Regions from separate parts of the Leisingera sp. ABD4_442 genome, predicted to be linked through region 1. Evidence: riboswitches for the same ligand, from Rfam matches in the RefSeq annotation. Region 1 holds a riboswitch; each other region holds the start of a gene.
The links. A riboswitch is a leader RNA that binds a small molecule or an ion and turns the genes downstream of it on or off. The one in region 1 is predicted to bind cobalamin.
Positions count from the first base shown of each region.

Region 2: linked by a shared signal. The riboswitch ahead of ACXAHG_RS12440 (DUF1636 family protein) and the one ahead of ACXAHG_RS03445 (aromatic ring-hydroxylating oxygenase subunit alpha) in region 1 are both predicted to bind cobalamin.
Region 3: linked by a shared signal. The riboswitch ahead of ACXAHG_RS10075 (DUF4198 domain-containing protein) and the one ahead of ACXAHG_RS03445 (aromatic ring-hydroxylating oxygenase subunit alpha) in region 1 are both predicted to bind cobalamin.

Region 1 is NZ_JBSWYB010000002.1:293,774-304,205, forward strand. It holds gene ACXAHG_RS03405 (hypothetical protein) at 1-602, shown strand, start outside; gene ACXAHG_RS03410 (AAA family ATPase) at 708-2,645, shown strand; gene ACXAHG_RS03415 (hypothetical protein) at 2,642-3,406, shown strand; gene ACXAHG_RS03420 (DUF6638 family protein) at 3,546-4,898, shown strand; gene ACXAHG_RS03425 (hypothetical protein) at 5,021-5,287, shown strand; gene ACXAHG_RS03430 (DUF1523 family protein) at 5,298-5,942, shown strand; gene ACXAHG_RS03435 (TetR/AcrR family transcriptional regulator) at 6,011-6,502, opposite strand; gene ACXAHG_RS03440 (dihydrofolate reductase family protein) at 6,566-7,123, opposite strand; cobalamin riboswitch at 7,374-7,572, shown strand; gene ACXAHG_RS03445 (aromatic ring-hydroxylating oxygenase subunit alpha) at 7,681-8,916, shown strand; gene ACXAHG_RS03450 (FAD-binding oxidoreductase) at 8,921-10,006, shown strand; gene ACXAHG_RS03455 (ABC transporter substrate-binding protein) at 10,059-10,432, opposite strand, start outside.
Region 2 is NZ_JBSWYB010000014.1:192-10,623, forward strand. It holds gene cobO (cob(I)yrinic acid a,c-diamide adenosyltransferase) at 1-612, opposite strand, end outside; cobalamin riboswitch at 664-869, shown strand; gene ACXAHG_RS12440 (DUF1636 family protein) at 967-1,377, shown strand; gene cobW (cobalamin biosynthesis protein CobW) at 1,380-2,414, shown strand; gene cobN (cobaltochelatase subunit CobN) at 2,567-5,812, shown strand; gene cobG (precorrin-3B synthase) at 5,809-6,972, shown strand; gene ACXAHG_RS12460 (precorrin-8X methylmutase) at 6,974-7,603, shown strand; gene ACXAHG_RS12465 (precorrin-2 C(20)-methyltransferase) at 7,606-8,322, shown strand; gene cobJ (precorrin-3B C(17)-methyltransferase) at 8,319-9,083, shown strand; gene ACXAHG_RS12475 (cobalt-precorrin-6A reductase) at 9,080-9,820, opposite strand; gene cbiE (precorrin-6y C5,15-methyltransferase (decarboxylating) subunit CbiE) at 9,819-10,432, shown strand, end outside.
Region 3 is NZ_JBSWYB010000010.1:11,416-21,847, reverse strand. It holds gene ACXAHG_RS10095 (TRAP transporter large permease) at 1-1,238, opposite strand, end outside; gene ACXAHG_RS10090 (TRAP transporter small permease) at 1,235-1,858, opposite strand; gene ACXAHG_RS10085 (TRAP transporter substrate-binding protein) at 1,914-2,930, opposite strand; gene ACXAHG_RS10080 (LysR family transcriptional regulator) at 3,070-3,975, shown strand; cobalamin riboswitch at 4,095-4,309, shown strand; gene ACXAHG_RS10075 (DUF4198 domain-containing protein) at 4,457-5,242, shown strand; gene cbiM (cobalt transporter CbiM) at 5,253-5,870, shown strand; gene ACXAHG_RS10065 (cobalt ABC transporter permease) at 5,867-6,436, shown strand; gene cbiQ (cobalt ECF transporter T component CbiQ) at 6,433-7,221, shown strand; gene ACXAHG_RS10055 (energy-coupling factor ABC transporter ATP-binding protein) at 7,208-7,858, shown strand; partial or broken gene ACXAHG_RS10050 (IS5/IS1182 family transposase) at 7,967-8,104, opposite strand; gene ACXAHG_RS10045 (aromatic ring-hydroxylating oxygenase subunit alpha) at 8,362-9,543, opposite strand; gene ACXAHG_RS10040 (cupin domain-containing protein) at 9,603-10,226, shown strand; gene ACXAHG_RS10035 (FAD-dependent oxidoreductase) at 10,230-10,432, shown strand, end outside.

The DNA of each region.
Region 1 (10,432 bases):
GCCCGCGCCGCCGGCGCTTTCTGCTCCATTGGGCGGCCTATGACAGCCAGGTGAACCTGCCGGTGATCTACCTGATGGAGCTGGAGGACAGCGGCAAGGTGGCGCTGCCCAAGGATGAGCGGCGCTGGCCCGAGGTGCAGGCGCATCTGATGGCGCAGGCCCTGGCGGGGCTGAAGCTGGTGACCATTGCCAAGGGGTTTGACGAGGATTTCGGCGACCTCCACCCCAAGCATCTGCGCCGTTACCACGTGGGGCCGATGTATTCCTCGGCCTATACCGAGCAGACCGGGCCGCTGCGCCGGGTGCTGGAGGAAGCCGAGGCGCCCATGGGCCAGGACTGGGCGCTGGCCTGGACGCTGGAGGAGCTGGAGAGCGAGGACGTGCGCGAGGAGCGCTCGGGCTGGTTCGGCACCGTGGAGCGGGAAGTGTTTGCGCTCGACCCCTTTGGCGGGCGCGGCGCGGACACCGGGGCGACGCGGACCCAGCGCGCGATCATCCTGCCGCAGCGCCCGTTCCAGGTGCTGGCAGAGCTGGATCCGCCGGGGTTTGCGGATGTGCAGAAGTTCGTGGTGAGCGAGGCGGGGCAGGTGCTGCGGTATTGAGCGGGTGCGCGTGCAGCCGACTGCGGGAGCCTCCGGCGGGGATATTTCGAGCCAGAAGAAGCGCGGGTGGTTTTTTGCCCGCGAGTTACGGATTGAGAGGGTGAGATGAGCATTTCAGGCAATCAGATGGAGCTGCGGGAAGAGGATATCCGCAAGCATTACGCGGCTGCGGCGGCGATGCTGGAGGGGTTTGACCACACCCCGCGCATTGCCAAGCCGCAGGCAGAGGGCAAGGTGCCGGAGCGCTCGCCCGGGATTGCCCGCACCCGCCGCTTCCGTTCCACCACGCCGGGGCTGGTGACCCGCTCCACCGCGCGGCCTGAAGGCGTGCATCTGATTGCCCGGATCGAAGCGGCGGATGAGGATGATCCGCTGACCTCGCCCTTGCAGGCGACCTTGCAGCATGCCTTGCGCCGGGCGCTAGCGGTCTCGCTGGCGATGGGTGAGGCTTATGCGGATGTCTCTGGCCTGGGCGATTTGAAGCGGGCCAATCTGGCCGGGTCTCTGGACGCCGCCCGCAAGGGCGAGTTTACCGAGCTGCTGGCCGCCGAGGCGCTGATTGCGGCGCATGTGTTTGCCAATGCCGCGGCCTATCTGCTGGCGCCGCACGGGTCCGAGGCGCAGGCCGAGGTGGGCGAGGCGGAGGAGCTGCTGACGGATAACGCGCCGCTGGCGCTGCATGGGGCGCTGTGGGAGCTGGACCAGAAGCTGGCGCTGCATGCCCCCGATGATGCGCATCTGATTGCGGCCACGGCGGCCTATGCCGAGCAGCTGATGGAAAAGGCGGCCTTGCGCGCGCAGAACGCGCCGCGGCTGGAGGCCTTCACCGCAGCCGCCTGGCGGGTGGAGGCGGATGATCTGACCATCAGCGGCTTTGAGCCCGCGGCCAAGGCGAAGTCCACCACACTCACCATGGCGTTCAAGAAGCCGCATGAGGTGGTGGGCAACCATATCGCCAAATATCAGGCGCTGCGGCTGTCTAAGATGCTGATGGCCTATGATTTTGAGCGCCGCCTGAACCCGTTTGCCGAAATGGGCGGCTTCATCTTCACCTTCATGGGTGACGGCAAACCCGGGACCGGCAAGACGACGCTGATCCAGATGATGGCGGGGCTGATCCACGACTATTGCCAGAATGCGGGCTATGCCTTCCGCTATCAGAACTTCGGCATCGACAATATCGACAGCTACCAGGGCAAGTCGGGGCAGAACGCCAAATCGTTCATCCAGAATGTGATCGACCCGGGCGTGATCGGCTTTGGCACCATCGACGACATCGACCAGATTGCGGGCAAGCGCGGCGACCGCCAGTCCTCCGCGGGCCAGCAGGAGGTGACGGCGGTGTTCATGGAGGCCTTTGCCGGTGCCAACACCGTGGTGCGCGGCAACTGCACCTTTGGCATGTTCTCCAACTACCCGGAGAATGTGGACGACGCGCTGCGCCAGCGGGCCGGGGCGCGCTTCCTGGTGGACGGGCCGCAGACGCGGGAGGATTACATCGACATCCTGACGCTCTTGATGGGCAAGAACCACAGCATTCCGCAAGGCGATCATGACCTCTATGGCGCGCAAGAGATCAAGAAGGCGGTCGCGCGCTCATTCGAGGCGCATAACCGCCCGCAGGAGCCGGGGCTGGCCGAGGTATTCGGCCGGGTGCATGACCAGATCGGCGCGCTGGATGATCTGGCCAAGCTGGGTACGTATCTCAAGGCGATCCAGCAGGCGGATGAACGCTTCACCGGCCGCGCCATCAAGAACATCACCGATGCGGTCAAGGTCCGGGCGATGGATTTCGAGCTGCCGGATGAATGGATGGAGAACCCGGAGCTGTTCCTGTTCAAGGACTTTGATACCAAATCCGCGATGATTGCGGAGCTGCGGGTGCCCATCACGGTCGACATGGTGGTGCAGGAGATCAACCGCTACGCCGACTCTGAGTTCCGCTATGCCGACAAGTCGGATGAGGTGGCGATTGAAAACATGGTGCGCGATTTCGGCCGCCAGGAGGAGGCCAAGCGGCGGTATCTGGAGGGGCGGGGGTGAGCAGTACGAAGAATGTACGCCGGGTGCGCAAATTGGAAATACCCAAGAGTACTATTCAGGACCTTCCCGAGGAAACGATTGCTGTCTTAGCGGCTTTGAGCTTCGCTATTAGCGAGGTTAACGCTTTGTGGCGGATATACGATAGTTGTAAATTCAGGACGACTGGGAACGAGGATGTTGATTCAGCCATTTCTATTCAGCAAAATTTGGTTCTTCGCATCTGGTCGGCAAAGATCTTTGAACTGGCGGTTAAATTAGACTGTGAAATCAATGATGCAGCTCTGAAGGACTTTCTGGCGAGTGCAAAAGAGAAACTGCTTGAAGGCGAGGAAAAGTCACTGAAGTCCATCATTGGGAACTTTAGACATGAAGCTACCAACCACCTCGATGTTGGCCACATCAAGAAAAAGCGCTTGGGGCATGTCTCTACGGCAGCAACTACAAGTTTTTACTTCGACGAACGAGAAGCAAATTCGTTCTTTCCTTTTGGTGAAGAAGTAGTTTTCGCTGCATGTTTCAACCGAACGGTAGGCAGCAGGAAGACTGAGGAGCGCTTGCCAGCCTTTGCGGACTGGTTTTCATGGATAATTAGAGCATCAAAGGCACTGATGCCCTTGTTCGATGAGTTTTTGCAGGAGTTTGTATTCAAAGGCCGTGAGCAACCGAGTTGGCAGTGGATTGAACTTGAACTCGAACCAGAAATGGTTGCGGGAGCGGGGGATCAGAAGGTTCCTCTAATAATTGTGGAGGGGGCGATCTGAAACTGTTTGGTGCAAATCGTAGGCCGTTCGGTTCCGCGGCGAAGCCGCGACGCGCCCGACCCGCCCCCCAGGGCGGGCGCGTTCCGCACCCACCCTCGTGCCGGGCGCATCGCTTTCGTGATACGGATAGGAGGATTGCATGAAACGCCTCATCCAGCATGGCCTGATGTTCGGCAATCTCTTCCATGTGGCCTCGCCCGCGCTGGTGGAGCGGTACAATCGCGCGCTGAAGCATCTGACCGGAAAGACCACGAGCCTCACGGATTTCCACGTCGATATCTCGGGCTTTTCGCCGGAGATCGGCGATGAGCTGGGGGATGATCACTATCTGAACCATGCGGGCGTGAACCGGCAGTTCATTCTCCTCAGCACCGAGCAGAAGCGCTGCCCGCTGCTTCACGTGAAATTTTCCACCAGCCGGGACATTCTGCGGCGGTTCATCGAGGTGAATGAACGCCAGCTGTTTGCGCTGACCGCGACGGATGCGGTGGCGGGGGAGCTGGTGAATTCGGTGTTTGAGGTCTCAACCCCCTCCAAGCTGTTCGACATCCAGCAGGTGCGGATCGAGGCGGATACCACTAAGGGCACCCTGCGCCATGCGGACCATCTGGCGGCGCTGGTGGAGCGGTTCAAGACAGGCGAGGATGCCTGGTTTGATGATGCGCTGATCGGGGAGATGATCTCGACCGCCGAGAAGACCGGCGATGTGACCCGCAATCCGGTGCATCTGGAGCATGAGGCTTTTGAGCAGTCGAACTTCTGGACCGCGCATTTCGGCGGCCTGTATGTGTTTCAGGGGCTGGAGCATCCGGCGGTGATTGCCAGCGGGGAGAAGCCTGAGGGTGTGCCGCTCGACCGGGTGTTCGATCTGGGGCAGCGCAATGCAATTGCCAAGTTCCTGGAGCTGAACGGCCTGGCAGAGCCGGTGATCCGGGCGCGCGGCGTTGATGGCGCGGCGATCCTGCGGCAGAAGATGGGGTTCCTGGCGGTCTCAGTCCTGACGGAGAAGGGGCGGGATCTGTCGGGGCTGTCACGTGCGGACCTGCGGCGGCTGGCGGCGCGCCATGCGGAGGAACTGCCGGAGGAGTTCGAGGGGCTGGCAGCCTTGGTGCGCTGGGCCGAGGGGGGCGGCAAATGGCCGAAGATCCGCTCGGACCATCCGGCCTATTTCTATTCCTTGCGGGCGGCGGATACGGCCGACCGGGATTTGGTCAACATGCTGCTGGCGGAGCTGTGCCCGCATGATTTCCGCCAGATGTTCATTTGCCACAAGGAGCTGTTTTACAGCCAGTACCGCGGCTGGCCGGAAACCAAGAAGGCCTATTCGGCGGAGTTCCTGGCGCGGGAATATGCGGTGGACAAGGCCGGCGCGCGGGAGGCGCTGTTCGGGCATGAGCCGGATATGGAGGGGCGGCTGCCGCGGGTGCGGCGCAAGGGGATGGTTGAGCGGGTCGGCCCCTGGGGGGCTGTGAACCGGGTGCGGGGGCGATAGGGTGGTCCTATTGGAGCAACTTAATTCTTCCCGGACCGCTTGCGATCCGGTTCGCGCCCGACCCGCCCCCATGGGCGGGCGCGAACCTATGTTACGTGCACAAGCTCAGGAGGCGTGCTGAGATGTTCGGATTTATCCGCCTGATCCTGATCCTTCTGGTGGTGCTGACCGTGGTCTATGCCGCGGTGTCGCTCTACTCGCGCGAGATGCGGCGGCTGAAGCTGAAGCGGCGCTGGAAAGAGAAGGGGTTGACCGGCGACCGCGCGGCCTTCATCCAGCGAGGGCTGAAGCAGTACGACAACTCGTTCCGGCGCAAGCTGATCCTGTTGGTCTATATCATCCCGCTGGGGGCGCTGGCGCTCCTGATCTACGTCATTAACTTCATGTGAGGTCCACCCCATGCGTTTCATCAAATGGGCTTTCCTGATTACCTTCTGGGTGCTGTTCGGCGCCTTCCTGCATTACACGCTGCCGCAGTATGACGTGGTGCGGATCGTCAATACCTATGAGGAGCGGCAGGAGCTGAACGACTGGACCAGGGTTTTCTGGTCCAAGCCGGACGACCAGTCGGCGCAGCTGATCAACCGGGATGTGCAGTTCATCCAGGCGGTGCGCGCCAACGGCCGCAACATGGTCTACCGTAACGAGGACACCGGCTGGAACTGGCCGCCCTATTTCAAGTTCGACACCGCGAATCTGTATACGGACGCCAATGACAGCATCTCGACCAAGGCGAACCCGGAGTGGGTGGCGGTGATGCATTACGGCTGGCGCAACGAGTTCCTGTCGATCTTCCCCAATGCGGTGACGATCAAGCCGGTGGCGGGGCCGGAGGACAAGCCGACCAATTGGTTCTCGATCATCTTCCTGGTGCTGCTGGCGGCGCTTCTGTGGGCGATTTATGTGCGCTGGCGCCGGTTCCGGCAGGCGCGGATCGACCCGATGATCGAAAGCGCCGAAGACAGCCTGTATGCGGCCGGCGATGCGATTGCCGAGCGCAAGGGGCGGTTCCGGCGCTGGCTGGGTACCTGGAAATCAAAGTGAGAGGGGCCGCTGGATGGGCGGTTCCGGAAGACACAAGCGGATGCGCGGGCCTGAATGGCCCGCGTTTTTTATTCGATGCGGTCGAGCACCCAGTCCAGAGCAGGGGTGAAGTCGTCAGCCGCAAGCGCCCCGCGAGGTGCCGCAGCGGCGGTGAAGGCAAACCCGTGTGTGTAGTCCACGAGCAGGCACAGAAGGGTGCGGGCTTCTGGGCCGGTCACGCCTGCGGCTGCAATCTCTGCCTCGATGAGCTGCGTCAGCCTTGTTAGAGAGGGGCCGATCAAGGACGGGTTTTCCAGGATGCATTTCGCCAGCTCCGGGTGCCGGGTCACCTGCGTGCAGTAGCGGGTCATCAGACCGCGCAGGCGCAGTTTTGGCGTTGCCGCTTCTGACGGTGCATCAGCACCTTCGAACGCAATGGCGACGAGAGATGCAATCATCTCGTCCCTGGTTCCGGCGTGATGGGCAACAGCCATCGGAGTGACGCCAAGCGCCGCTGCCAGTGCTTTGAAGGTCAAGGCCTTTCTGCCGCCCTCATCGAGCAGCTGCTGGGCCTTTTTCAATACATCATCCTTGCTGAGAGCCCGGCTGCTCCGGGGAGGGCGCCCCATGCGCGGGGGCATGGATCAGGCCACCTGGAAGGTGGTCTGGATCATGCCGGTGGGCAGGGTGCGGGAGCTTGCCACCTGGAGGTCGATGTCCCGCTCCAGATGGCCAAACAGCGGGATGCCGCTGCCAATCAGGATCGGAACCGTTGTGATGGTCAGATCTGCGATCAGCCCTTGCCGCAGGAAGGACTGCACCATCCGGCCGCCGTCGATATAGGCGCGTTTCCAGCCCTCTTCCTGCAGTTCCTGCATAAGGTCTGGGGGTGTAGCGGTGCTGAGGCGCACCTTGTCCTTCAGCTCCTCGGGAATGTCCTGTTCGCTCAGGCTGCTGCTGAGGACCACAACCGGTTTGGCGTAGGGCCATGCATCAAACCCCAGCAGGGTGCGGAATGATCCTGTTCCCATGACCAGCCCATCGACGCTGTCCATGAAGGCCGCAAAACCGCCATCGTCATCTTCGGCAACAGGCTGTTTGTAAAGCCAATCCAGCGAGTGGTCCTGGCGGGCCACAAAGCCGTCGAGGCTGGTGGCGATGAAAACGTGGCCGGTGGTAATCTGGTTCTCCTGAGTCGCAATTAATTATACGACATATAGTTAATCGTGGTTCCAGTTCCAAGTGACCGGCGCATTTTCGGGTGTCCGCGAATCGATTCGCGGCAGCGGGCAACGGGTAAACGCATGAAAGATAAGCGCTTGCCGCAAACAGGCTGGCGAGTGCCGGTTTGAGATTCTGGACATCCCTGTGCGATTTGGGGTGGCAAACATGCATGTCTTTTTCCGGTTTCGGCGGGTCGGATTTGTTTTCGCGCTGGGGGCCGCGATCGGGCAATTTCCATCTCAGCAAGGTGCCGCCTTTCGGGGCGGAGAATTGGGAAGCTGGTGAAACTCCGGCACTGCCCCCGCAACGGTGACCCCGGGTCAGGCCTGGCAAAGACCACTGAGGCGCATGCCTCGGGAAGGTGCCAGGCTCCGCCGCCACGCGGCCCCGGGACAGTCCGGAAACCAGCCTTGCCATGAAAACACGTCAACCGCGGGCGGCGGTCGGGCGGTTGCGGGCGCGTGGCCTGCAATCTCTCTTCCCATGCCTGCACCCAGCCAAGACGCCGCGGGGATGCGGCAAAGGAGAGAAGCAGATGCTTCAGGACAGCGAGATTCTGGCCAAGCTGATGGGCCGGCAGAAAAACTATTCCCTGGAACAGGCGTTCTATACCGATCCGGGGGTTCTGGATCTGGACATGCGCCAGATTTTCTACCGCGAGTGGCTGTTTGCCATTCCGGCCTGCGAGATCCCGAAGGCGGGCAATTACGTGACCCATCAGGTGGGGTCCTACAACGTCATCATCGTGCGCGGCACCGATGGCGAAGTGCGTGCCTTCCACAACGCCTGCCGCCACCGCGGTTCGGTTGTCTGCAAGGCCAAGAAAGGCAATGCGCCGAAACTGGTCTGCCCCTATCACCAGTGGACCTATGAGCTGGATGGCTCGCTGCTGTGGGCGCGCGACATGGGGCCGGATTTCGATGCTTCCAAACACGGGCTGAAGCCGGTGCATTGCCGCGATCTGGCTGGGCTGATCTATATCTGCCTGGCCGATGAGGCGCCGGATTTCGACGCTTTTGCCGCTGTGGCGCGTCCGTATCTGGAACCGCATGACCTGGGTAACGCCAAGGTCGCCTATGAAAGCTCGATCATCGAGAACGGCAACTGGAAGCTGGTCTGGGAGAACAACCGCGAGTGCTATCACTGCGGCGGCAACCACCCCTCGCTGTGCCGGACCTTCCCGGAAGACCCGTCGGTGACCGGCATCGAAGGCGGCGAGACACCGGCGCACCTGCAAAAGCATTTCGACCGGATCGAGGCGGCGGGGGTTCCGTCGGCCTTTACCATCGACGCGCGCGGCCAGCACCGGCTGGCGCGGATGCCGCTGAATGAGGGCGCCGAGAGCTATACCCTGGACGGCAAGGCGGCTGTGGCCAGGAAGCTGGGCCGGGTGCCGTTCGCGGATGCGGGCACCTTGCTGAAGTTCCACTACCCGACCACCTGGAACCACTTCCTGCCGGATCATTCCATCGTGTTCCGTGTGACCCCGATCAGCCCGACCGAGACCGAAGTCACCACCAAATGGCTGGTGCATAAGGACGCGGTCGAGGGGCAGGATTACGACCTGAAGCGCCTCACTGAGGTCTGGATTGCCACCAACGACGAAGACCGCATCGTGGTCGAGGACAATCAGCGCGGCATCAATTCGCCCGCGTATGAGCCCGGTCCGTACTCGGAAGTGCAGGAAAGCGGCGTCATCCAGTTCTCCAACTGGTATGCCGATCATCTGATGCGCGCCCTGACTGGCCGCCACCTGATCGCGGCGGAGTAAGCGCATGGGACTGCAGGCCAATTTCGAGACGCTGGACGAAACCCTGGCGTGGAAGGACGACGAGATGCTGGAATGCGTCTCTGTTGTGCCGGAAGCGCCGAACACCGCCACCTTCAGCTTCCGCGCGCCGTCCGGCGCGTGGTTCAAGTACCAGCCGGGCCAGTTCCTGACGCTGGAGCTGCCGGTGCCGGGGGAGACTGTCTGGCGGACCTACACGATCAGCTCCTCGCCGTCGCGGCCGCTGTCGATTTCGGTGACGGTCAAGGCGCAGGCCGACAGCATCGGCACCCGCTGGATGCTGGACCACCTGAAGCCGGGCATGTTCCTGCGGGCCTCTGGCCCGGCAGGCGTCTTCACCCTGCCCAAGCGCCCGAACGGCAAGTTCCTGTTCATCTCCGCTGGTTCCGGCATCACGCCCAGCCTGTCGATGACCCAGTATCTGTTCGACCGCGGCCAGTCGCCTGACGTCTGCTTCATCAACTGCGCCAAGCGGCCCAGCGAGATCATCGCGCGCCAGCAGCTGGAAAGCATGGCGTCGCGGGTGCCGGGGCTGAAGCTGAACTTCGTGGTTGAGGAAGATGACCCCTATCAGGTCTGGACCGGCTACCGCGGGCAGCTCAACCAGATCATGCTGGGCCTGATTGCCGGCGACTATCTGGAGCGTGAGGTCTACTGCTGCGGTCCGGAGCCGTTCATGCAGGCGGTGCGCGACATGCTGATCGGTCTCGGGTTTGACATGGAGAACTACAACCAGGAAAGCTTTGGCGCGCCGGTCGAGACTGAGGCGGATGCGCCGGAGCTGGACGATGTGGTTCCGGAAGAAAGCGCAACTGCCGAGATCAGCTTTGCGGCGTCGGGCGTGATGGCGACCTGCACCGAGACCGATACGGTGCTGGCGGTGGCCAAGGCCTCGGGCCTCAACATCCCGTCGGGCTGCACCTTTGGCATCTGCGGCACCTGCAAGGTCAAGAAGACCGCGGGCGAGGTGCATATGGTCCACAATGGCGGCATCTCGGAGGAAGATGTGGAGGCGGGGTATATCCTGGCCTGCTGCTCCAACCCGATTGGCCGGGTTGAAGTGGACATCTAAAGAAACAGGGCGCGCGCCGGATCCGGCGCGCGCCCATTCATTTGCAGATTGATCAGGCTTCCAGTGCCAGCTTGTGCACGTGGATCTCGTTGATCGGGTGGCTTTCGGCGCCGATGATGCCCGGGCGGGCGTGGCGGTAGAGCGAGCGCCAATAGGGCTGGATCACGGTGCCGTCGTCGTGCATGAACTGCTCGATCTTCTCCATATGGCCGCGGCGGGTATCGGCATCGGCAATGGCTGAGGCAGCCTCCAGCATGCTGTCGAACTCGGCGCTGGCGAGGCCGGTTTCATTCCAGGCAACTCCAGTCTTGTAGGCCAGTGTCAGCACCTGCACACCCAGCGGGCGGTGGCCCCAGTCGGTGGAGCTGAACGGGTATTTGTCCCAGTCGTTCCAGAAGGTGTTGCCGGGCAGCACGGTGCGTTTCA
Region 2 (10,432 bases), on a different contig from region 1:
CTTCACCCCGGCGCGGAACGGGTGTTTGATCTGGCCCATCTCGGTCACCAGATCGGCGATCTCGATCAGCTCCTCCTTGGCGTTGCGCCCCGTCAGCACCACATGGGTCATCGGCGGTTTCTGCTCCACCAGGAACTCCAGCACCTCCTCAAGGTCCAGATATTCATAGCGCAGCGCGATGTTGATCTCATCCAGCAGCACCATGGTGTTGCGCTCGTCCAGGATCATCTCCTTGGCCTTCTCCCAGCCCTTCTGGGCGGCAGCGATATCACGCGCCTTGTCCTGGGTCTCCCAGGTAAAGCCCTCGCCCATCGCGTAGAACTGGCAGAGATCGCTGAAGTTCTCCTCGATCAGAGTGCGTTCGCCGGTCTGCCAGGCGCCCTTGATGAACTGCACCACCGCAGACGGCATCCCATGGGCAATGCAGCGCATGATCATGCCAAAGCCCGATGAGGATTTTCCTTTGCCCGGCCCGGTGTGGACGATGATCAGTCCCTTCTCGCCCTCCTTGGTCTTCATCATCCGGTCGCGCGCGGCCTTCTTCTTAGCCATCTTCGAGGCGTGACGGGCGGCTTCTTCTTCTGAAATGCCGGTTTCAGACTTTTCGCTCATAGGGGCTCTCCAGCTGTTTGACCCCATGTCTTGACAAAGAAGCCCGCCATAGCGCAAGGGGGTTCCGCTGGTTCCTGTGAAAACAGGCGAAGAGGGAATGTGAAGGCCTGCTCAGGCTGAAGCACAGCCGCCCCCGCGACCGTGACCGGATGAGGCCGCCATGCCACTGGGAGATATCCCGGGAAGGCAGGATGGCCGGCAAGGCGAACGCCTTGGCATCCGCAAGCCGGGAGACCTGCCAGCGACGACGAGATCAACGGGCAGACGGGGTGTTCTGCAACCGGGTGAGGGGCTGGCACGACACTGCCCCTTTCTGGCCATCCCGCACGCCCTGCCGCGACAGGAGACGCGCTGATGGCTGACGATATGGCAGGCAAGACTGCCAGCACCCAGGGACCGGTCACGCTGACCGTTTGCCTCACCTGCCGCCGCGAGGGCGCCGATCCCGAGGCCGCACGCCCCGGCGCCATCCTGCACGCAGCGCTGGAAGAGGCCGGAATGCCCGAAGGCGTCCGTTTGCGGGGCGTGGAATGCCTGTCCTCCTGCAAACGCGGCTGCGCTGTTGCGCTGGTCGGCGGCGAAGAACGCTGGACCTATGTCTATGGCGACCTGGACCCAGACCAGCATGTCCCCGAGATCCTGGAAGGCGCAGCCGCCTATGCCGCCACCGCTGACGGCGTCGTGCCCTGGCGCGAGCGCCCGCAGACCTTCCGCAAGCAATCCGTTGCCCGCATCCCGCCGGCCAAGTTCTTCTCCCAGGAGTAAACATGAGCGACCTCAATAAGATCCCCGTCACCGTCATCACCGGCTTCCTCGGTGCAGGCAAGACCACCCTGATCCGCCACCTGATGCAGAACCCGCAGGGCAAGCGCCTGGCGGTTGTGGTGAACGAGTTCGGCACCGCCGGTGTCGACGGCGACATCCTGAAATCCTGCGCCGATGACAATTGCCCGGCCGAAAACATCATGGAGCTGGCAAACGGCTGCATCTGCTGCACCGTGGCCGATGACTTCATCCCCACCATCGAGCAGCTGATGGACCTGCCGGAAAAGCCGGATCACATCGTGATCGAAACCTCCGGCCTGGCCCTGCCCAAACCGCTGCTGAAAGCGTTTGACTGGCCCGCGATCCGCTCGCGCATCACCGTTGACGGCGTGATTGCGCTGGCCGATGCAGAGGCCGTTGCCAAAGGCCAGTTCGCCCCCGATCTGGACGCGGTTGCCGCCCAGCGCGAAGCAGATGAGAGCCTGGACCACGAAACTCCGCTCAGCGAAGTCTTCGAAGACCAGGTCTCCTGCGCCGACATCGTGCTTCTGTCCAAGGCCGACCTGGCCGGCGACGAAGGCGTCGAGAAGGCCCGCGCCGTGATCGAGGCCGAGGCGCCGCGCAAGCTGCCGATCCTGCCGATGAGCGAAGGCGTCATCGACCCGCGCATCATCCTAGGGCTCGAGGCGGCTGCCGAGGACGATCTGGACGCCCGCCCCAGCCACCACGACGGCCATCACGACCACGAGCATGACGATTTTGAAAGCATCGTTGTCGAAATGGGCGAAGTCTCCGATCCGGAAGCGCTGCAAAATGCCATCGTGAAACTCGCCCGCGAGCGCAATATCCTGCGCGTCAAAGGCTATGTCGCGGTGGAGGGGAAACCGATGCGGATGCTTGTGCAGGCCGTGGGCGAGCGCCTGCGTGCCCAATACGACCAGCCCTGGGGCGCGCAGCCGCGCAAGACCGCCCTGGTGGTCATCGCCGAGCATGACGACATCGACGAACAGGCCATCCGCGCCGAGCTGGGGGCCTGAAGCATGCTCTTGACCCGCAATTTTCATGAGCGGAAAGGATCGCGCCCGTCCCGGGGTGGGCGCAATCGCGCCCGCCCATGGGGGCGGGTCGGGCGCGATCCGGGGCTTGCGCCCCGGGACTCCATTTTGCTGGCCGGGAAAGGCAGAAACTGATGCACGTCGTCTTCCGCGAAAGCCACGGCCTTGACGAGACCGATACCCCGCAGGACCTTGGGCAGACGCCTGCGGACCTTGTGGTGCTGTCGTTTTCCGACAGCGACCTCGGCGCCTTTGCGGCGGGCTGGCACCGCGCGGGCGGCAAGTTGCCCAGCTTGCGCCTCGCCAACTTGGTGGCGCTCAAGCACCCGCTGTCGGTCGACGTGTATGCAGAACAGACACTGGAGGGCGCCAAGGGCGTCCTCGTCCGCCTGATCGGCGGCGAAAGCTACTGGTCCTACGGCCTCGCCACCCTGCAGGACCTCGCCCGCCGCAAGGGTATTGCGCTGGCGATCCTGCCCGCTGACGGGCGCGAAGATGCGCGGCTTGATGAGCTGTCCACCCTGCCCGTCTCCACTCTGCGCCGCCTGCAATCCCTGTGCGACGCCGGCGGTGCGGTTGCGGCCCAGGCAGCACTTGCCCAGCTGTCGCTGGCTGCAGGGCTTTACGCCGGCCCCGTCCTCGGCCTCAAGACGACACCGGAACACGGCTTCTACGACCCGGCCAAGGGCGTGCTCGCCGACCTGCCGCCGCAGGACAAACCGCTGGTGCTGGTGAGCTTCTACCGCTCCTACCTCACCGCCGCCGACACCGCCCCGGTGGATGCGCTGATCGCGGAACTGCGCGCCCGCGGCTATGCCGCTTATGGCGCCTTTGCCGCCAGCCTCAAGGCGCCTTCTGCCGCGGACTGGCTGCGCAAGAAACTCCCACAGCTGGCCCCCGCCGCCATCATCAACGCCACCGCCTTTTCAGCGCAAGGAACAGACGGCAGCGCCTCGCCGCTCTCCGCCACCGGCTGCCCGGTGTTCCAGGTCGCCCTCTCCACCGCCCGCAAGAAGGACTGGGCCGAGGCCGACCGCGGGCTGTCGCCCGCCGACCTCGCCATGCATGTGGTGCTGCCGGAGGTCGACGGACGCATCTTTGCCGGTGTCGTCAGTTTCAAATCGCCAGGCAAGAAAGACCCGGACCTGCAGTATTCCCGCTTTGCTCACCGGGCTGATGCGGACCGCATCAAGGCGGCTGTGGACCGCGTCGAAGGCTGGCTGCGCCTCGCCAAGCTTCCAAATGCAGACAAGCGCCTTGCCCTGATCCTCTCCACCTACCCAGGCCGCGACCACAACCTGGCCCATGCCGTGGGACTGGATGCGCTGGCGTCCTGCGACGAAACCCTGCGCACGCTCTGGGACCAAGGCTATACCGTTGAGCCGCAGGAAAACACCGGCCTGCGGCTGATGGACGAAACGCTAAGCGTCCCGCTCACGGAGTACAAAACTGCTCTCGCCGCCCTGCCGCAAGACCTGCAGAACACTTTGGCTGAGGCCTGGGGAGACCCGGAGGAAGATATTGATTGCCGTGACGGTGCCTTTCACTTCAAGGCCTTGCGTGCAGGCAACGCCCTGATTGCCCTGCAACCCGAACGCGGCGAGGTCAAAACCCGCGTCGACGACTACCACGACCTCGACCGCACCCCGCGCCACGCCTATGTGGCGTTTTACCAGTGGCTACGCGCCCAGACCGACGCGTTGGTCCACATCGGCGCCCACGGCACGCTGGAATGGCTGCCGGGCAAGGCGGTGGCTCTGTCCGGCGCCTGCTGGCCCGAGGTTCTGACCGGCCCCCTCCCGGTTGCCTATCCCTTCATCGTCAACGACCCCGGCGAGGCCGCACAGGCCAAACGCCGCATCGGCGCTGTCACCATCGGCCACCTGCCGCCGCCGCTGGCGCAAACCAACCTGCCCGAAGGCATGTCCCGCCTCGAAAGCCTGCTGGACGAATACTCCACCGCCGACGGCCTCGACCCGGCCCGCCGCGACCGCCTGATCGGCGACATCCGCGCCGAGGCACAGGGCACCGGCGTCGAAGCCGACCTGGGCCTTACCCCTGAAACGTCGCCCGCAGAGGCGATCACCCGCATCGACGCCTTTGTCTGCGACATCAAGGAAAGCCAGTACGGCGAGGGGCTGCACATCTTCGGCTCCGGCCAATGCGGGGCAGAGGAACGCGCCGGGCTGATCGCTGCGCTGGAAGGGAAGATCGTCACGCCCGGCCCCTCCGGCTCGCCGTTCCGCGGCCGCGCTGATGTGATCCCGACCGGGCGCAACCTCTTTACCACCGACCCGCGGGCGGTGCCGTCGCGGGCGGCGCATGCGCAAGGTGTCAAACTGGCTGAAGAGCTGCTGCGCCGCCACCTCCAGGACCACGGCGACTGGCCCAAGGGGCTGGTGATCGACCTCTGGGGCTCCGCCACCATGCGCACCGCGGGCGAGGAATTTGCCATGGCGCTGCACCTCGCGGGGCTGGCGCCCAAGTGGGACGAAGGCTCCGAACGCGTCTCCGGCTTCGACGTGCTGCCGCTCTCCATGCTGAACCGCCCGCGCATCGACGTGACCCTGCGGGTTTCCGGCCTGTTCCGCGACGTCTTCCCGGGCCTCGCCCAGATGTTCGAAAGCGCCGCCACCGCGCTGGCAAACCGCGAAGAGACCCAGGCCGACAACCCCTATCTTACCGAGACACCGCGCGTCTTCGGCCCCAAACCGGGCCAGTACGGCCTGTCGATGAACCCGCATCTGGATGACTACAGCGACGAGGCCCGTGCCGCGGCGGGCGAGGCCTGGCTCAACGCTTCCTCCCACGCCATCGACGCCAAGGGCGCGATCACCGACGCCCGTGAGGCGCTGGAGACCCGCCTGCAAGGCGCCGACAGCTTCGTGCATCTGCAGGACCTGCCGGAAACCGACCTGCTGGTCGCCTCGGACTACGCCGCGCATGAGGCCGGCTTTGCCGCCGCCATGGCCCGCATCGGCCAGACCGCCCCGGCGCTCTACCACATGGACGCCACCCGCCCCGACAAGCCGCAGGCGCGTTCGCTGGGCGAGGAGATTGCCCGCGTCACCCGCGCCCGCGCCGCCAATCCGGACTGGGCCACCTCGATGATGAACCACGGCTTCCGCGGCGCTGCTGAGATCGCCGCCACGCTGGACCACATGGCCGCCTTTGCCCATCTGGCGCAGGTGGTGCAGCCGCATCTCTTTGACCTCTACTTCGAGGCCACCCTGGGCCGCGATGATCTGGTCGATTTCATGGAGCGCGAAAACCCCGAAGCGCTCGCCGCCCTGCGCGACCGCTTCCGGGCGCTGTTCGATGCAGGCCTCTGGAGCACCCGGCGCAATTCGATCATGGCTGAGCTGGAGGGCGCCGCATGAGTGCCGCCGCCGCCCCCAAGGTCTACGGCTGGTGCCCCGGCGCCCTGCGCCCGATGATGTCCGGCGACGGGCTGGTGGTCCGCGTGCGCGCGCCGCTCGGTAAACTGTCCGTTAGCCAGGCGCGCGGTGTCGCAAGACTTTCTGAAGAGTTCGGCAACGGCCTCCTCGACATTTCCGCCCGCGCCAACCTGCAGATGCGCGGCATCCGCGAAGACGCCCATGATGAGCTGATCGCAGGTTTGCGCGATCTCGGCCTGATCGACCCGGACGCACAGGCCGAAGCCCGCCGCAATGTCCTGCTTGCTCCGTTCTGGAGCGAAGGGGACGACACCCACGCAATCGCCACAGACCTGAGCGCTTCTCTGACCGCGGCAACGGACCTTGCCCTGCCCGGCAAGTTCGGCTTCGCTGTCGACTGCGGCGCCGAACCCGTCCTGCAAGACACCGGCGCCGACATCCGCATCGAGCGCGCCGGCGAAACCCTGGTTCTGCGCGCGGACGGCGCAGACGCCGGCAAGCCGGTCACACGTGAATCCGCGGTGCCCGAAGCCCTGGCGCTGGCCCGCTGGTTCCTGGAACAGGGCGGCGCGCCCGAAGGCCGCGGCAGGATGCACCGTCTGATTGCGCGCCGCGGGCCGCCGCCGGAGCATACCGCTCTCCGGGCCGCGGCAAGCTTCACCGCAAAGCCGGACGCTGTCCCTGCAGGGACACTCGCCGCTTTGGAGTTCGGCCAGATGCCTGCTGCCACGCTCGCCAGTCTCGCAGAGTACGGCGCAATCCGCCTGACTCCCTGGCGGATGCTGCTGGTCGAGGGCGCGGCCAGCCTCCCGCCCCTGCCCGGCCTGATCCTGGATACGGCGGATCCGCGCCTGCAGGTAGTCGCGTGCACCGGCGCGCCCGGCTGCCTGCAGGCGCTTTCCTCCACGCGCGATCTGGCACGGGAACTGGCGCCCTATGTCCCTGCCGGAACAAAGCTGCATGTCTCCGGTTGCGCCAAGGGCTGCGCCTGCCCCGGTGCCGCGCCGCTGACCCTGACCGCCACCGGTCCGGGCGAATTCTCCCTGATCCGCCATGGCACTGCCGCGGATCTCCCGCTAAAGACCCGCCTGAGCGCCGACGCCTTGCGCGCCGCTCCCGAACTTCTGAAAGAGGGCAGCTGACATGCTCCACACCTACGAGACCAACGGCGCCGCGATCTACGCCGAGAGCTTTGCCACCATCCGCCGCGAAGCCGACCTGGCGCGCTTCAACAAGGACGAGGAAAGCGTTGTCGTCCGCATGATCCACGCCGCCGGCATGGTGGGGCTGGAAGAGCACGTGCGCTTTTCCGAAGGCATGGCCGAGACCGCCCGTGCCGCGCTGGCCAAGGGCGCGCCGATCCTTTGCGACGCCTATATGGTGAGCGAAGGCATCACCCGCCCGCGCCTGCCCGCGGACAATGAGGTGATCTGTACCCTGCGCGACCCGCAGGTGCCGGAGCTGGCCAAGGAGATGTCCAATACCCGCTCAGCGGCCGCGCTGGAGCTGTGGCGCCCGAAGCTGGAGGGCGCCGTGGTCGCCATCGGCAACGCCCCCACCGCACTGTTCCACCTCTTGAACATGCTCAAGGACCCGTCCTGCCCCCGCCCCGCCGCCATCATCGGCTGTCCCGTGGGCTTCGTCGGCGCGATGGAATCCAAAGACGCGCTGATGGAGGACCTTCCGGTTCCGTCCATGATCGTGAAGGGCCGCCTGGGCGGTTCCGCCATCACCGTCGCCGCCGTGAACGCGCTGGCGAGCTGGAAAGAGTAACCATGGGTACAGTCTTTTGCGCAGGGCTCGGCCCCGGTGATCCAGACTTGATGAGCGTCCGCTCGCACCGGCTGATCTCAAACGCGCGCCACATCGCCTATTTCCGCAAGGCCGGCCGCCAGGGCCAGGCCCGCGCCATTGTCGAGGGCATGCTGGCCGAGGGCGTCACCGAACACGCGATGGAATATCCGGTGACAACCGAGATCCATTTCTCGGACCCCGAATACAACCGGGTGCTGGCTGAATTTTATGACCAATGGGCCGATACGCTCGCCGAGATCGCGCAGGACGAAGACGTGGTGGTGCTGTGTGAGGGCGACCCGTTCCTCTATGGCTCCTACATGCATCTTTACACCCGCCTGCAGGGCCGCGCCGCGCAGGAGATCGTGCCGGGCATCACCGGCATGTCCGGCTGCTGGACCGCCTCCGGCCAGCCGATCACCTGGGGGGACGATGTGCTGACCGTGGCGATGGCCACCCTCAGCGAGGATGAGCTGGCTAAACGCGCCGCCGAGACGGACGCGCTGGTGGTGATGAAGATCGGCCGCAACCTGCCCAAGCTGCGCCGCGCGCTGGAGCGCGCGGGCCGCGCGGATGACGCCTGGCTGGTCGAACGCGGCACCATGCCCGGCCAGACCGTGCAGAAGCTCTCGGAGATCACGGGCGAGGTTCCCTATTTCTCCATCGTATTGGTTCACGGACAGGGGCGCCGGCCATGAATGTATCACAAAACGGCTGGGTGGTGATTGCGGGGCTTGGCCCGGGCAACGAGGCGCTGGTGACCCAGGAAGTGCGGGACGCCATTGAGGAAGCCACTGATATCGTTGGCTATATCCCTTACGTCAAACGCATCGAGCCGCGCGAGGGTCTGACCCTGCACGCAACCGACAACCGGGTCGAGGTCGACCGCGCCACCCACGCGCTGGAGATGGCCGCCGAAGGCAAGCGGGTTGTCGTGGTGTCCTCCGGTGATCCGGGTGTCTTTGCCATGGCCTCCGCCGTGTTCGAAGCGCTGGAGAACAATGCGGAAACCCATCCCGCATGGCTGAACCTGGACATCAAAGTGCTGCCCGGCATCACCGCGATGCTGGCCGCTGCCGCCGCCATCGGCGCGCCGCTGGGGCATGACTTTGCCGCCATCAACCTCAGTGACAACCTGAAACCCTGGAGCCTCATTGAACAGCGCCTGCAGCTGGTGGGCGAGGCCGGGCTGGCGATGGCGTTCTACAACCCGCGCTCCAAATCGCGGCCGCATCAGTTTGCCCGCGCGCTGGAAATCCTGCGGGAGGCTTGCGGTCAGGACACGCTGATCACCTTTGCCCGCGACGTGACCAAGCCGGGGCAAGAGCTGCTGACGGTGCCGCTGAAAGAGGCCACGCCCGAGATGGCCGACATGCGCACCGTGGTGATTGTAGGCAACCGCGATACCCGCCGGGTCGGCAACTACGTCTATACCCCCCGCTACGCGGCTGAGGCCTAAGCCGGGGAATGGGACAGCCAGGCCATAACCTCTGCCACGCTGCCCAGGACGGGCCGTTCGGGTACCTGCGGTCTGCCGATCATGATGACCGGCAGGCACAGCTCGCGTGCGGCGGTGAGCTTGGCTGCGGCCCCCGTGCCGCCTGCATTCTTGGCCACCACATGGGTGATACCTTGGCGCTGCATCAGCGCGGTGTCTCCCGCCGCATCAAACGGCCCGCGGGCGATCTCAACCGTGGTGTATGGCAGCGGCAAAGGGGCCTCGGGTTCATCGACCAGCCGCAGCAGGTAGTGATGCTGAGGCTTGGCCGCAAACTGGGCAAGGTTCTGCTTGCCGATTGCGAGGAACACCCGCGCAGGGACCTGGGGCAAAGCGTCTACGGCCTCTTCAATGCTGAGGGTGTGGATCCAGTTGTCACCCTGCCCCGCCTGCCAGGCAGGGCGTTCGAAGGCGCAGAGCGGCACGCCGGCCATCTCGCAGGCATGCACCGCGTTGGTGCTCATCTGCGCCGCAAAGGGATGGGTGGCGTCAACCACATGGGTGATGGCTTCGGCCTGCAAATAGGCCGCCAGCCCTTCGGCGCCGCCAAAGCCGCCGACACGGGTCGGCAGCGGCTGGCTGACCGGCTTGGCGGTGCGGCCCGCGTAGGAAAACACCGCATCCGCACCCGACTCTCCCAGGGCTTTTGCCAGCGTCGAGGCCTCAGAAGTGCCGCCCAGAAGAAGGATGCGTGTCATGTCTGATGGCCTTTCCAAACACTGGCTTACGATCATTGGTCTGGGCGAAAATGGACTGGAAGGCTTGGGGGATGCAAGCCGGAAGGCGCTGGCCGAAGCCGAAGTTATCTTTGGCGGTCCGCGGCATCTGGAACTGGTGGATGCTGGCAGCAAAGGCCAGCCCTGGCCGGTGCCGTTTTCCACCGGACCGGTGCTGGAAATGCGCGGGCGCAAGGTGGCTGTTCTGGCCTCGGGCGATCCGTTCTGGCATGGGGCCGGCGGCTCGCTGATGCGGGATCTGACGCCCGATGAGTGGGTCTCACACCCGGTGCCATCCTGTTTTGCACTGGCGGCCAACCGGCTGGGCTGGAAGCTGGAGGACGTTCTGTGCCTTGGCCTGCATGCCGCGCCTTATGCGCGGCTTCTGCCGCTGTTGGGCCGGGGTGTGCGGGTTATCTGCACCCTGCGGGATGGAAAGGCCCCGGCAGAGTTGGCGGAATGGCTGGTCGCGCATGGTCAGCCTGATGCTGAACTGACCGTAATGGAACGGCTTGGCGGCCCCAGGGAACAGCTGCACCGCACCACGGCCGAAGGCTGGGATATGCCGCCAGGGGGGGCTCCGGTCCTTATGGC
Region 3 (10,432 bases), on a different contig from region 1:
AAGATGACCAGCAGCCCGGTCACGATCAGAAGGATGATGAGGAAGGGTGGCACACCGCGCACCACTTCGACAAACGGTCTGCGGAAGACTGCGATGGCGGTGAACAGGTTGCAACCGAATGGCGGGGTTGCGGCGCCAATGGCCACCTGCAGGGTGATCAGCACACCGACCAGCACCGGGTCGAGGCCCGCCGCCTTGATCATCGGTGCAAAGATCGGCACCAGGATCAGGATCACCACAATCGAGTCCACGAACATGCAGCCCACGAAGAAGGCGATGTTGACGGCCAAGAGCACCATCAGCGGCCCGGCCTCATCCAGACCGAGCGAGGCGATGATTTGCTGCGGCACCTGGGCAAAGCTCAGCGTCCAGCTGAAAGCCGCACCCGCCGCGATTAGGATGAACACAACCGAGGTGATGGCACCGGTCGACAGCGCAATGTCCCAAAGGTCGCGCAGTTTGACCGAGCGGAAGATCAGCACCTCCAGCACTGCGGCGTAAAGCACGCAGATCGCTGCAGCCTCGGTAGGTGAGAACACTCCGCCGTAGATGCCGCCAACGATGATCGCGGGGAAACCCATCGGCCACAACGCCCGCCGCATGGCGGTGAACCGCTGGCCCCAGCCCTCGCGCGGCAGCACGGGTATGTCGTGGCGGTAGGCGTAGACCATGCAATAGGCCGAGAACAGCACCACGATCAGCAGCCCCGGCACGATGCCCGCGATGAACAGCTGCGAGATCGAGGTGCCGGAGACCACGCCATAGATGATCATGCCGATAGAGGGCGGAATCAGATAGGCCAGGTCAGCCGCATTGACGATCAGGCCGATGGCAAAGCTGTCCTTGTAGCCGGACTTCAGCATCCTGGGCCGCATTGCGCCGCCGATGGCCACCACGGTCGCCTGGGTCGAGCCGCAGACTGCACCGAACAGCGCGCAAGCCGAGGTCACCGAGATCGCCAGCCCACCCTTGATATGGCCCATGAAACTCATCACCACGTCAATCAGCCGGTTGGCGGAATGGCCGCGGGTGATGATATCGGCAGCCAGGATGAACATCGGCACTGCAATCAGCGCGGCAGGCTTCACCCCGCCGATCATCTGCTGGATCAGGATCTGCATGTTCATGGATGGGAAGTAGACAAGGAAGCCCAGCACCGCGGCCGAGATCAGCGGCATCTTCATCGGGAACCCTGCCAGCAACAACAGGATCATCACGGCAAGCATCAGTTCGGTCATTGCTTTTCCTCCCCGCCCCGCATTTCTTCACCGGCGTCTTCATAGCGCTGAATGGCTGCGGCGGTTTCCGGATCTTCGTAGCTGTCCACCTCCAGGTAAGAGACATAGATCTCCTCCTCGGCGAAATTCAGATTGCGCAGCGCGGTCAGCAGATACTGGAACGAGGTCAGCGCCAGCCCGATCACCACCCAGACGTAAGTCAGGTACAGCGGCACCTGCAGCGCCGGGGTGATACGGCCGCGGCTGGCGACCTTCTGCACATATTCCAGCGCGTACCACGCGAGCAGCGCCATCATCGCCGCCGTGGTCGCGGCAATCACCACCATCAGCCCCTTGCGCATCTTCACCGGCAGCGCGTCATAGATCGCCGACATGCGGATGTGGATGCCCTTGCGAGTGGCATAGCCCAGCCCCATGAAAGTGACGATGACAATCAGGAACTCATTGAGTTCTTCAGAGAAATAGATCGACTGGTTGAACACGTAGCGGCCAAAGACATTGGCGATTGTGTTGCCAGCCATCAGGATGATCCCCCAGCCCAGGATCCAGACCTCGATACGCCCGATGGCACCGTCAATCTTTCCCAGAAAGCCGAAGGGAGCGGGTTTGCCGTCTTGCATGATATCCTCCCTTGGTGCGGCCCCGCACAAATGCGCGCGGGGCCTGAAAGCGGGATCAGTTGCCCGCCAGCTCTGCCTGCAGCGCGTCCAGCAGCTCCTGACCGCGGGCGCCTGCGGTCTCGACATAGGCCGCGGCAGTGTCGCCCGAACGGGCACGGAAGACGTCACGCTCTTCTTCAGTCAGAACCACCAGGCCGATGTCCGGCTTGGCTTCCTTGATCACGTCCAGGCGCGCCTGGTTGAAATCGGTGACCACGCCGTCGATGAAGCCGGTCATGTCCGCCATGGTGTCGCGCACCAGCTGCTGACGGTCCGGAGTCAGGGTGGCAAACCAGTCGGAGCCTGCGACCACAGTGGTCACCAGTTCCTGCTCACCGGCCCAAATCAGGTGGCTGGTGACTTCATAGAACTTCATTTCTTCGATGGTCGGGATCGGGTTCACCTGGCCGTCGACCGCTCCTAGCTGCAGCGCGCCGAACACCTCGCCAAACGGCAGCGGAGTGGGGCTTGCACCCATGTTCTTGTAGGTCTCCAGCAGGATCGGCGACACCATCACCCGCATCTTGAAGTTCTCGAAGTCCTCCGGAGTGCGGATCTCGCGGTTGGTGGTCCAGACCTGCGGGCCCTCGGAATACATGGTCATCACTTCCAGGCCGCGTTTCTGGAAGTCCGCGTTCAGATCGCCATAGATAGTGTCCGAGCTGCTGAGGATCTTCGAGATCGCCGCCGGGTCGGAGGGCAGCAGATAGGGCAGCAGGAACACCTGGCTTTCCGGCACGATGGTGCCCAGGTTGCCGATCGAGACGTTGGTCAGCTGGATGATGCCGTCCGCCGCCTGCTCAACGGTCTCGGTCGGGGTGCCCAGGGTTCCCATCGGGTAGACGCTCACGGTCACATCGCCATCGGTCGCCGCCTCGATGCGCTTTTTGAACTCCTGCGCATAGGCGTCCATGATCGAGCCCGGAATTTCTTCGATGGCGAATTTCCAGTCTTCGGCAAACACGGCGGCTGGCGCCAGGCTCAGCAGCGCCGCAGCGGCGGTGGTTTTCAGGGTTTTCAAGGTAAAGGCCATGCGGGTCTCCTCCCAGTTGGCTTGGTTAACGGGGTCGGGAGGCACCTCAGCACGAGCTTAGGGATTGAAAAATATTACGTTGATTATATTTGCATGAAAGATTTTTATGTAATGCCTCCCATAACCAGACGGCCATATCATGAAGCTGTTGCACAACACGCTGCTGGAAACTTTTGTCACCGTCGTTGATTGCGGCGGATTTTCTGATGCGCAATATGCCCTTGGTGTCACGCAATCGGCCATCAGTATCCGCATTCGCGACCTTGAAACCTCGCTGGGCTACCGGATCTGCGAACGCGGCCGCGGCGGCTTCCGTCTGACGGAGCGCGGTGAGATCGCTTATCAGAAAGCCCGCGACATTCTGCGCAGCGCGCGCGATTTCGATGCCGAGCTGCTGGAGCTGCGGGATACCATTGCCGGGGACCTGCGGATCGGCACCGTGGATTCGATCGACAGCCTTCCCAGTTTGAAATTTGCAGAGGCCCTGCAGCAATTCCTCGCACGTCCGAATGAAGTCAGGATTGAAATTGTGGTTGCCTCCCCTGCCGACCTGACCCAGCAGCTGATCACCGGTGAACTGAATGTTGCCGTGGCGCCGTTTCGCAGCCAGGTGCCGGAGCTGGAGTATTCAGAACTGTGCTGTGAGGAGCACAAGCTTTACTGCGCGCAGAAGCATCCTTTGTTTGCTGTACCGGACAGTGAAATCAGTCTTGAAACCATCGGGCAGTATCCGTTGTGCCAGCGCTCTTATGACATGCTGGTTTCACCGAAACTTGGATCGCCGGAACCAACGGCGGTTGTGGCCAACATGGAGGCCATGGCGATGCTCATTGAAACCGGTCATTTTCTGGGGCCGCTGCCCACACATTTTGCCTGCAGGCGGGTTGCAGACGGCAGGTTTCGGGAAATCAGGAACAGCCAAATGCAATGGACCTCAACCTTTTATCTCGCAACGCGCCGTGTTCATGTGCTGAGACATGCCGTGGAGCTGTTCGCCCAAGACCTGCAGAACGCTTGCCTTGCTGAAAGCAAGCCGCAGGCATGAGGCAAGACGAAGCACGTCTGCTTGCCGGCTGCAAACTTACAGAAGGAGACAGTGCCTGCAGCGCCGGTGCGGTCAGGTGAACGTGTTACGATTCTCTTGACTCAGAAAATCCGTTTTGCCATTCAGCCAAAGTGACCGGTTCCGCGAGTGTTTCAATGCGCAGCGGAAGAAATAGGGAACACGGTGCGGCGTACCCAAAAGGGACCAAATCCGTGACTGCCCCCGCAACTGTGAGCGGTGAGTGACGCTGAACATGCCACTGGGAACTGTCCCGGGAAGGCCAGCCGAACCAGGACCCGCGAGTCAGGAGACCTGCCGGACGCGAGGAATGGGACTCTGCTTGCAGAGGCCCTCTCTTCTTTTTCAAACCGGACGCCGGGGTGCGCGTCTGGCCCGGGCGTTGTTTCGACAATTCCGTGCCGCTACTCCCCGTTGTTCATTCCTGATTGCAGGTGCGCCTGCGTCGTCGAATGAGGACGAAATGAAACTGAACTACCTGGCCGCTGCTCTGGCCGTTTCCCTGCCGGTTACCGCATCGGCGCATTTCCAGCTGAACTACACTGAACAAGCGCTGATCGAGAAGCCCGGCGATGTCCCGATGGGCCTGGTGTTCTGGCACCCGATGGCGAACGGCCATGCGATGGACATGGGCAAGCCGGAAGAGTTTTTCATGATCCACAAGGGTGAGAAGACCGACCTGACGGACCGCCTGGAGCTCGCCACCTTCAAGGGCGTTGAAAACGAAGCCTCGGCCTATAAGGCCTCGGTGCCGGTGAAACGCTCGGGCGACTATGTCGTGGTGACCGTGCCCGCGCCTTACTACGAGGAAAGCGAGGACATCTACATCCAGCAGATCGCCAAGGTCGTGCTGAACCGCAACACCCTGCCCACCGACTGGGACCAGCCGGTTGGCCTGGCCACCGAGATCCTGCCGCTGAACAAACCCTACAACGTCATCGTCGGCTCCACCTTCTCGGGTCAGGTTCTGGCCGACGGCAAGCCGGTTGCCGGTGCCGAGATCGAGATCGAATTCATGGCGGCTGAGCCGGATCTCGAGAAATTCTCCACCACCAGCCCGACCGTGGGCGAGATGCCGGGTGGTGCGATTGTTGCCATCGCCGACCAGAACGGCGTGTTCTCCTTCGGTATCCCGAAAGCGGGCTACTGGGGCTTTGCGGCTCTGGGCTCGGGCCCGGCGACCGAGCATGAGGGTAAGGAACTCAGCCAGGATGCTGTGCTGTGGATCCACGCTGAAGAGCTGAAGTGAGACTGACCCCATGCATATCGTAGACGGCGCACTGTCGAACCCGGTTGTGATCGGCGGCGCGGTTGCCGCCGTCGGCGGTATTGCCATGGGTCTGCGCAGCCTGCCGCTGGAGCGTATTCCGGCGGCGGGGGTGCTTTCGGCCAGTTTCTTTGTGGCCTCGCTGATCCATGTCCCGATCGGTCCCAGTTCGGTTCACCTGATCCTGAACGGGCTGGCCGGGCTGGTGCTGGGCTGGGCCGCCTTCCCGGCCCTATTTGTCGGCCTCTTGCTGCAGGCGGTGTTCTTTGGTTTTGGCGGGCTGACCGTCTTGGGCGTGAACGCTGTGAACATTGCCTTGCCAGCGGTTCTGGTCGGATTGATTTTCCGGCCGCTGCTGGCGCGCGGCTCGCCGCTGCAAGGGGCGGTCTGGGGCGGCATCGGCGGCGGGCTGGCGATTGCTCTGACGACGCTTGCCGTGGCAGTGTCGCTGATGCTGTCCGGCGACGAGTTTATCCTGGCGGCCAAACTGGTGTTTTTCTCCCACATCCCGGTGATGGTGATCGAAGCGCTGCTGTCCGGTGCCGCCATCTTCCTGGCCCGCCGGGTGAAGCCCGAACTGTTCATCGACACGAAAGGAAGCCTGGCATGATCCGCGCCTGTGTTCTGATCCTGGCGCTGCTGGCGCCGATACCGGCCTTGGCGCACAACGTGATTTCCTCGGTGTTCCCGTCCGGTTCGGACATCGAGGGCGAAGTGGGCTTTTCCAACGGCGATATGGCCGCGGACCTGCTGATCGAAGTCTTTGACGCGGCCGGGGCCAAGCTGGGCGAAACCAGGACCGATGCCGACGGTTTCTTCCTGTTCACCCCGGCATCGCCGGTCACGCATGTCTTCCGCGGTGATCTGGGCGCAGGCCATGTGGCAGAGATCATTATGGAAGCTGCAGACGTCGCACAGATCATGGGCGAAAGCCCGATCGAGACCGCAGCCAGCCCGGATGCGGCTCCGGTTGGGGCTGCCGGCCTGTCCGACCAATCCCGCGCCGAACTGGCCCGGATGCTGCGCACCGAGTTGCGGCCGCTGCGCCAGGAGCTGACCGCGTTCAAGAACAAGTCGGACTTCCAGTCCGTGCTGGGCGGCATCGGCTATATCCTCGGCCTGTTCGGCCTGGGGTTCTACATCGCCGCTCGCCGCAAGATCGGCGCCAGCGCATGACCTATGTGCTGACAGGCAGCGACGCGCCGCTCAGCGGGTTTGGCGGCTTCCGCGCGAAGGTCGCAAGGCTTGACCCTAGGGCGCGCATCGTGATGGCTGCCATCTACGCAGTGGTGGTTGTCTCGCTCAGCAATCTGCTGGTGCTGGCGGCGGCGCTTGGCCTGTCGCTGTGGCTGCTGGCCTTCTCCGGCCTGCCGCCGCGGAAGACGCTGAAGCGGATGGCGATGATGGACAGTTTCATCATCTTCATGCTGGTAATGCTGCCCTTCACCATCCCCGGCACCCCGATTTTCTCCATCTCGGGGCTTGAGGCGAGCTGGGAAGGCCTGCGCCGCGCAACCGAAATCGCCCTGACCGCCAATGCGGTCATTCTGGCGGTGATGACACTGGTCGGGTCCATGGAGCCAGTCACCATGGGGCACGCGCTGTTTGCCCTGAAGACCCCTGTGCGGCTGGTGCATCTGATGATGTTCACCATCCGCTACATCGACGTGCTGCGTGAGGAATACCAGCGGCTGCGCATCTCGATGAAGCTGCGCGGCTTCCGCCCCGGCACCAACTGGCACACCTACCGCAGCTATGGCTACCTTGTGGGGATGATGCTGGTGCGCGCCATCGAGCGTTCAGAACGTATCCTGGCCGCGATGAAATGCCGGGGCTTTTCCGGCCGCATCATCTTGCTCGAAGACTTCCGCCTGCGCCGCGCCGACCTGCTGTTTACCCTGGCGCTATCCTGCGCATTAGCCGCCCTGATCTGGGCCGAGGCCTCCTATGCCGCTTCTTGAACTGAACGATATCCACTTTGCCTACCCCGGGCTTGACCCCGTGCTGCAAGGCGCCTCGATGCAGCTTAAAGCTGGTGAGCGGCTGTCGATTGTCGGCCCAAATGGCGCCGGCAAATCGACGTTTCTGAAGATCATCATGGGGCTGATTGCACCTGCCAGCGGCACCGTTTCAGCCTTTGGCAAACCATGCCGCACTGAGACGGACTTTCACGATATGCGCCGCCGCGTGGGCTTTGTGTTCCAGGACGCTGACGACCAGCTGTTCTGTCCGACTGTGGCCGAGGATGTAGCTTTTGGCCCGCTGAACCTGGGCAAGTCGAAACAAGAGGTGCTGGCGATCGTTGACAATGTGCTGTCCCGCCTGGGGCTGATGCACCTGCGCGACCGGGTCACTCACAAGCTGTCGGGAGGCGAGAAGCGGCTGGTGACGCTGGCCACGGTGCTGGCGATGGAGCCCGAAGTGCTTATCCTTGATGAGCCAACCAATGCGCTGGACCCGGAAAACTACGCCCGGCTGACCATGATCCTGCTGGAGTTGGATCAGGCGATCCTGCTGGTCAGTCACGACCCGGAATTCCGCGCGCAGGTCGCCCCGGATGGGTACCGCCTGCGGGATCGGCAGCTTGCGCGGGTTTAGGACATCCGCGAACTCTCATCGGCCGATGTCATTGCCGCTAGATCTGGCCGCGTGGTTCAAAGCCGCTAGCACGGCACCGCTGCAAGACTGCGCGACGTGTCAACGGCGGCGCAAGAGATTGCGATTGATGAAGATAATCCCACTCAGTACACACTGATCATCGACACGAGGTTTGCCGTGTGATTTCGGGATAAAGGGGGCAAGACGCGCCATCTGCGCATCTGTCAGCCAGAAAAGATCAGACATGTTCACCGCTCGGTTTTCGAACCGTGAATCACGCTGCCAAGTGAAAATCAATGGGTCCTGACCCTAGTGAGACTCGGAACTTGGCAGGTTTTTGCTCCGACAAGTTAGACGACACGGCATTTGATCGCAGTTGCTCGTTTGTCGCTGGAGTACATCGCATGTTGCCGCTCGGGTCGTTCACCGGCTGTGCTATTATCAGGAGCGAAACGGTTTGGCGACCAGATCCACGGCAATTCAGCGAAACACAGCGCGCAATTTCAAGACAGTAAACGTTCAACCACGCGCCGCCCGAAATCATGTGTCGGTCCTTCCCAATGCGGGCTAAGGCGGCCGCCGTCATAGGCAGGGGACAGCCGGCCCTGCTGCAGCAGTTCGAGCATGCCAAGATCCTCCCGGTTGAGGTCATCCCACATTTGCATCAGCTCGGCCCGTGCTTCGGCATGATCCTCTGAAGTCGCAGCATCTCCGATCAGAAAAACATGCAGCTCTTCACGTGTTTTGTTCGGTGCAATCGGATAGCTGACGAGCACTGTAAATTGGTCAGGGAAGACTTCGGCCGCGAAATGCGGGAAGCACAGGAACCAAAGACCGCGTTTGGCATCTTCTGAGGACAGACCGGGATAGTGCGGCAGACGATCGCCGCGCCCCTCGCCCACTTCGGGAAAGATATAGTCGTTGTAGAAGACATGCCGGTCCCATTCTCCCGACCACCGCACGTTCATCGGTGCGAATTTCAGCAGTTTGGGATGGACGGCGAAGACATGGTATCCTTCCATGTAATTCTCGTAGACCAGCTTCCAATTGGCCTCGACTTCGAAATCAATCTTTCCGGCCCAGCGGATGGCCGAGAAATCATAGCCCGGGGTGCGCTCCAGCATCGGTTTCAGCCAGTCCACCAACGTATCCGCATCGCCCGAGATATTGACGAATATGCAGCCGTTCCAGACCTCGCATCGGACCTCGATCAGATCCAGCTTTTCGCCGCCCCCGTCCTCGAAACGGTCCATTACATCCGGTCCGTTGAAATGCGGCCGCGCCCGCAACTTTCCGTTCAGGCCATAAACCCAGGCATGATACGGGCAGGTCAGGGTTGATCTCCTGCACGGTTCGCTCACCAGCTTTGCTCCGCGATGCCGGCACACATTGTGCAACGCACGAATGCCCCCGTCCTGGTCGCGCAGGATAATCAGAGGCACCCCGCCGATTTCGAGCGGTTTCATGTCGCCGCGCTCAGGCAGCTCCGCGGCTGCCCCTGCAAACACCCATGAGCGGCGAAAGCAATGCTCCTGCTCCAGGGCCAGCCACTCGTCGGACCAATAGGCGGCGTTCGGCAGACCGCTCGCCTCCTCAATCGGGGCAAACGTCTGAGCGAACCCTTCCTCGCCCAGCAGTTCCTTGACCTTTGTCAGGACCGGAGTGTCTGGAAAGTTACCGTCCACGGGATGCGCCTTTCAGAAAATACTTGCGAGTTTGGGAAAAATTTGCACTGTAAATTTTCATGATCGTCAAGAAAAATCATCAATCGGGTACCAATGTCTCACTCCACCGGCTGGGTGAGGACCTGCGCGCCCTGCGCAAAGCACACAATATGACCCTGAACGATTTGGCTGACGCCTCGGGGCGTTCCGCCTCATTTCTGTCCAAGATCGAACGCGGTCTGGCCCGTCCCTCCGTCACGGCCCTGCAAGAGGTCGCGGAAGCTCTTGGAGTTCCGGTCGGCTGGTTCTTTGAAACCGATGGTCCTGCCCCCGCCGAAGAGCGCCCTTTCATTGTGCGCGCGGACAGGCGCCGCAAGCTGACCTATTCCGGGCTGTCAGGCACAGACTATATGGGGTTCGAAGATCACCTGCTGTCCGCCAGCCTGGACCGGCAGCTGGCAATGGGCATTTCCACCTATGAACCTGGCGGCAGCACCGGTGACGACCTTTATACCCACGAAGGGGAAGAGGCTGGGATGGTGTTGAAGGGGGAGATCGAACTCACCCTAGACGATCAAGTGTTTCACCTGCGAACCGGCGACAGTTTCAGCTTCTCCGCTGATATCCCCCACCGGTACCGCAACCCCGGCAAGGTTGAGGCCCAGATCATCTGGGCCAACACACCGGTTTCCATGAAAAGATAGCAGATGAGTGATCACGCGCGTGTTGTTGTAATTGGCGGTGGCAACATGGGCGCAAGTGTCCTGTACCATCTGGCAAAGGAAGGATGGACAGACGTTGTTCTGGTGGAAAAGGCAGAACTGACCTCGGGGGCGACCTGGCATGCGGCGGGGCTGGTCAGCCGGATGACGGTGGGCCATGCCCTTGGCATCTGCCATGACTATGCGGT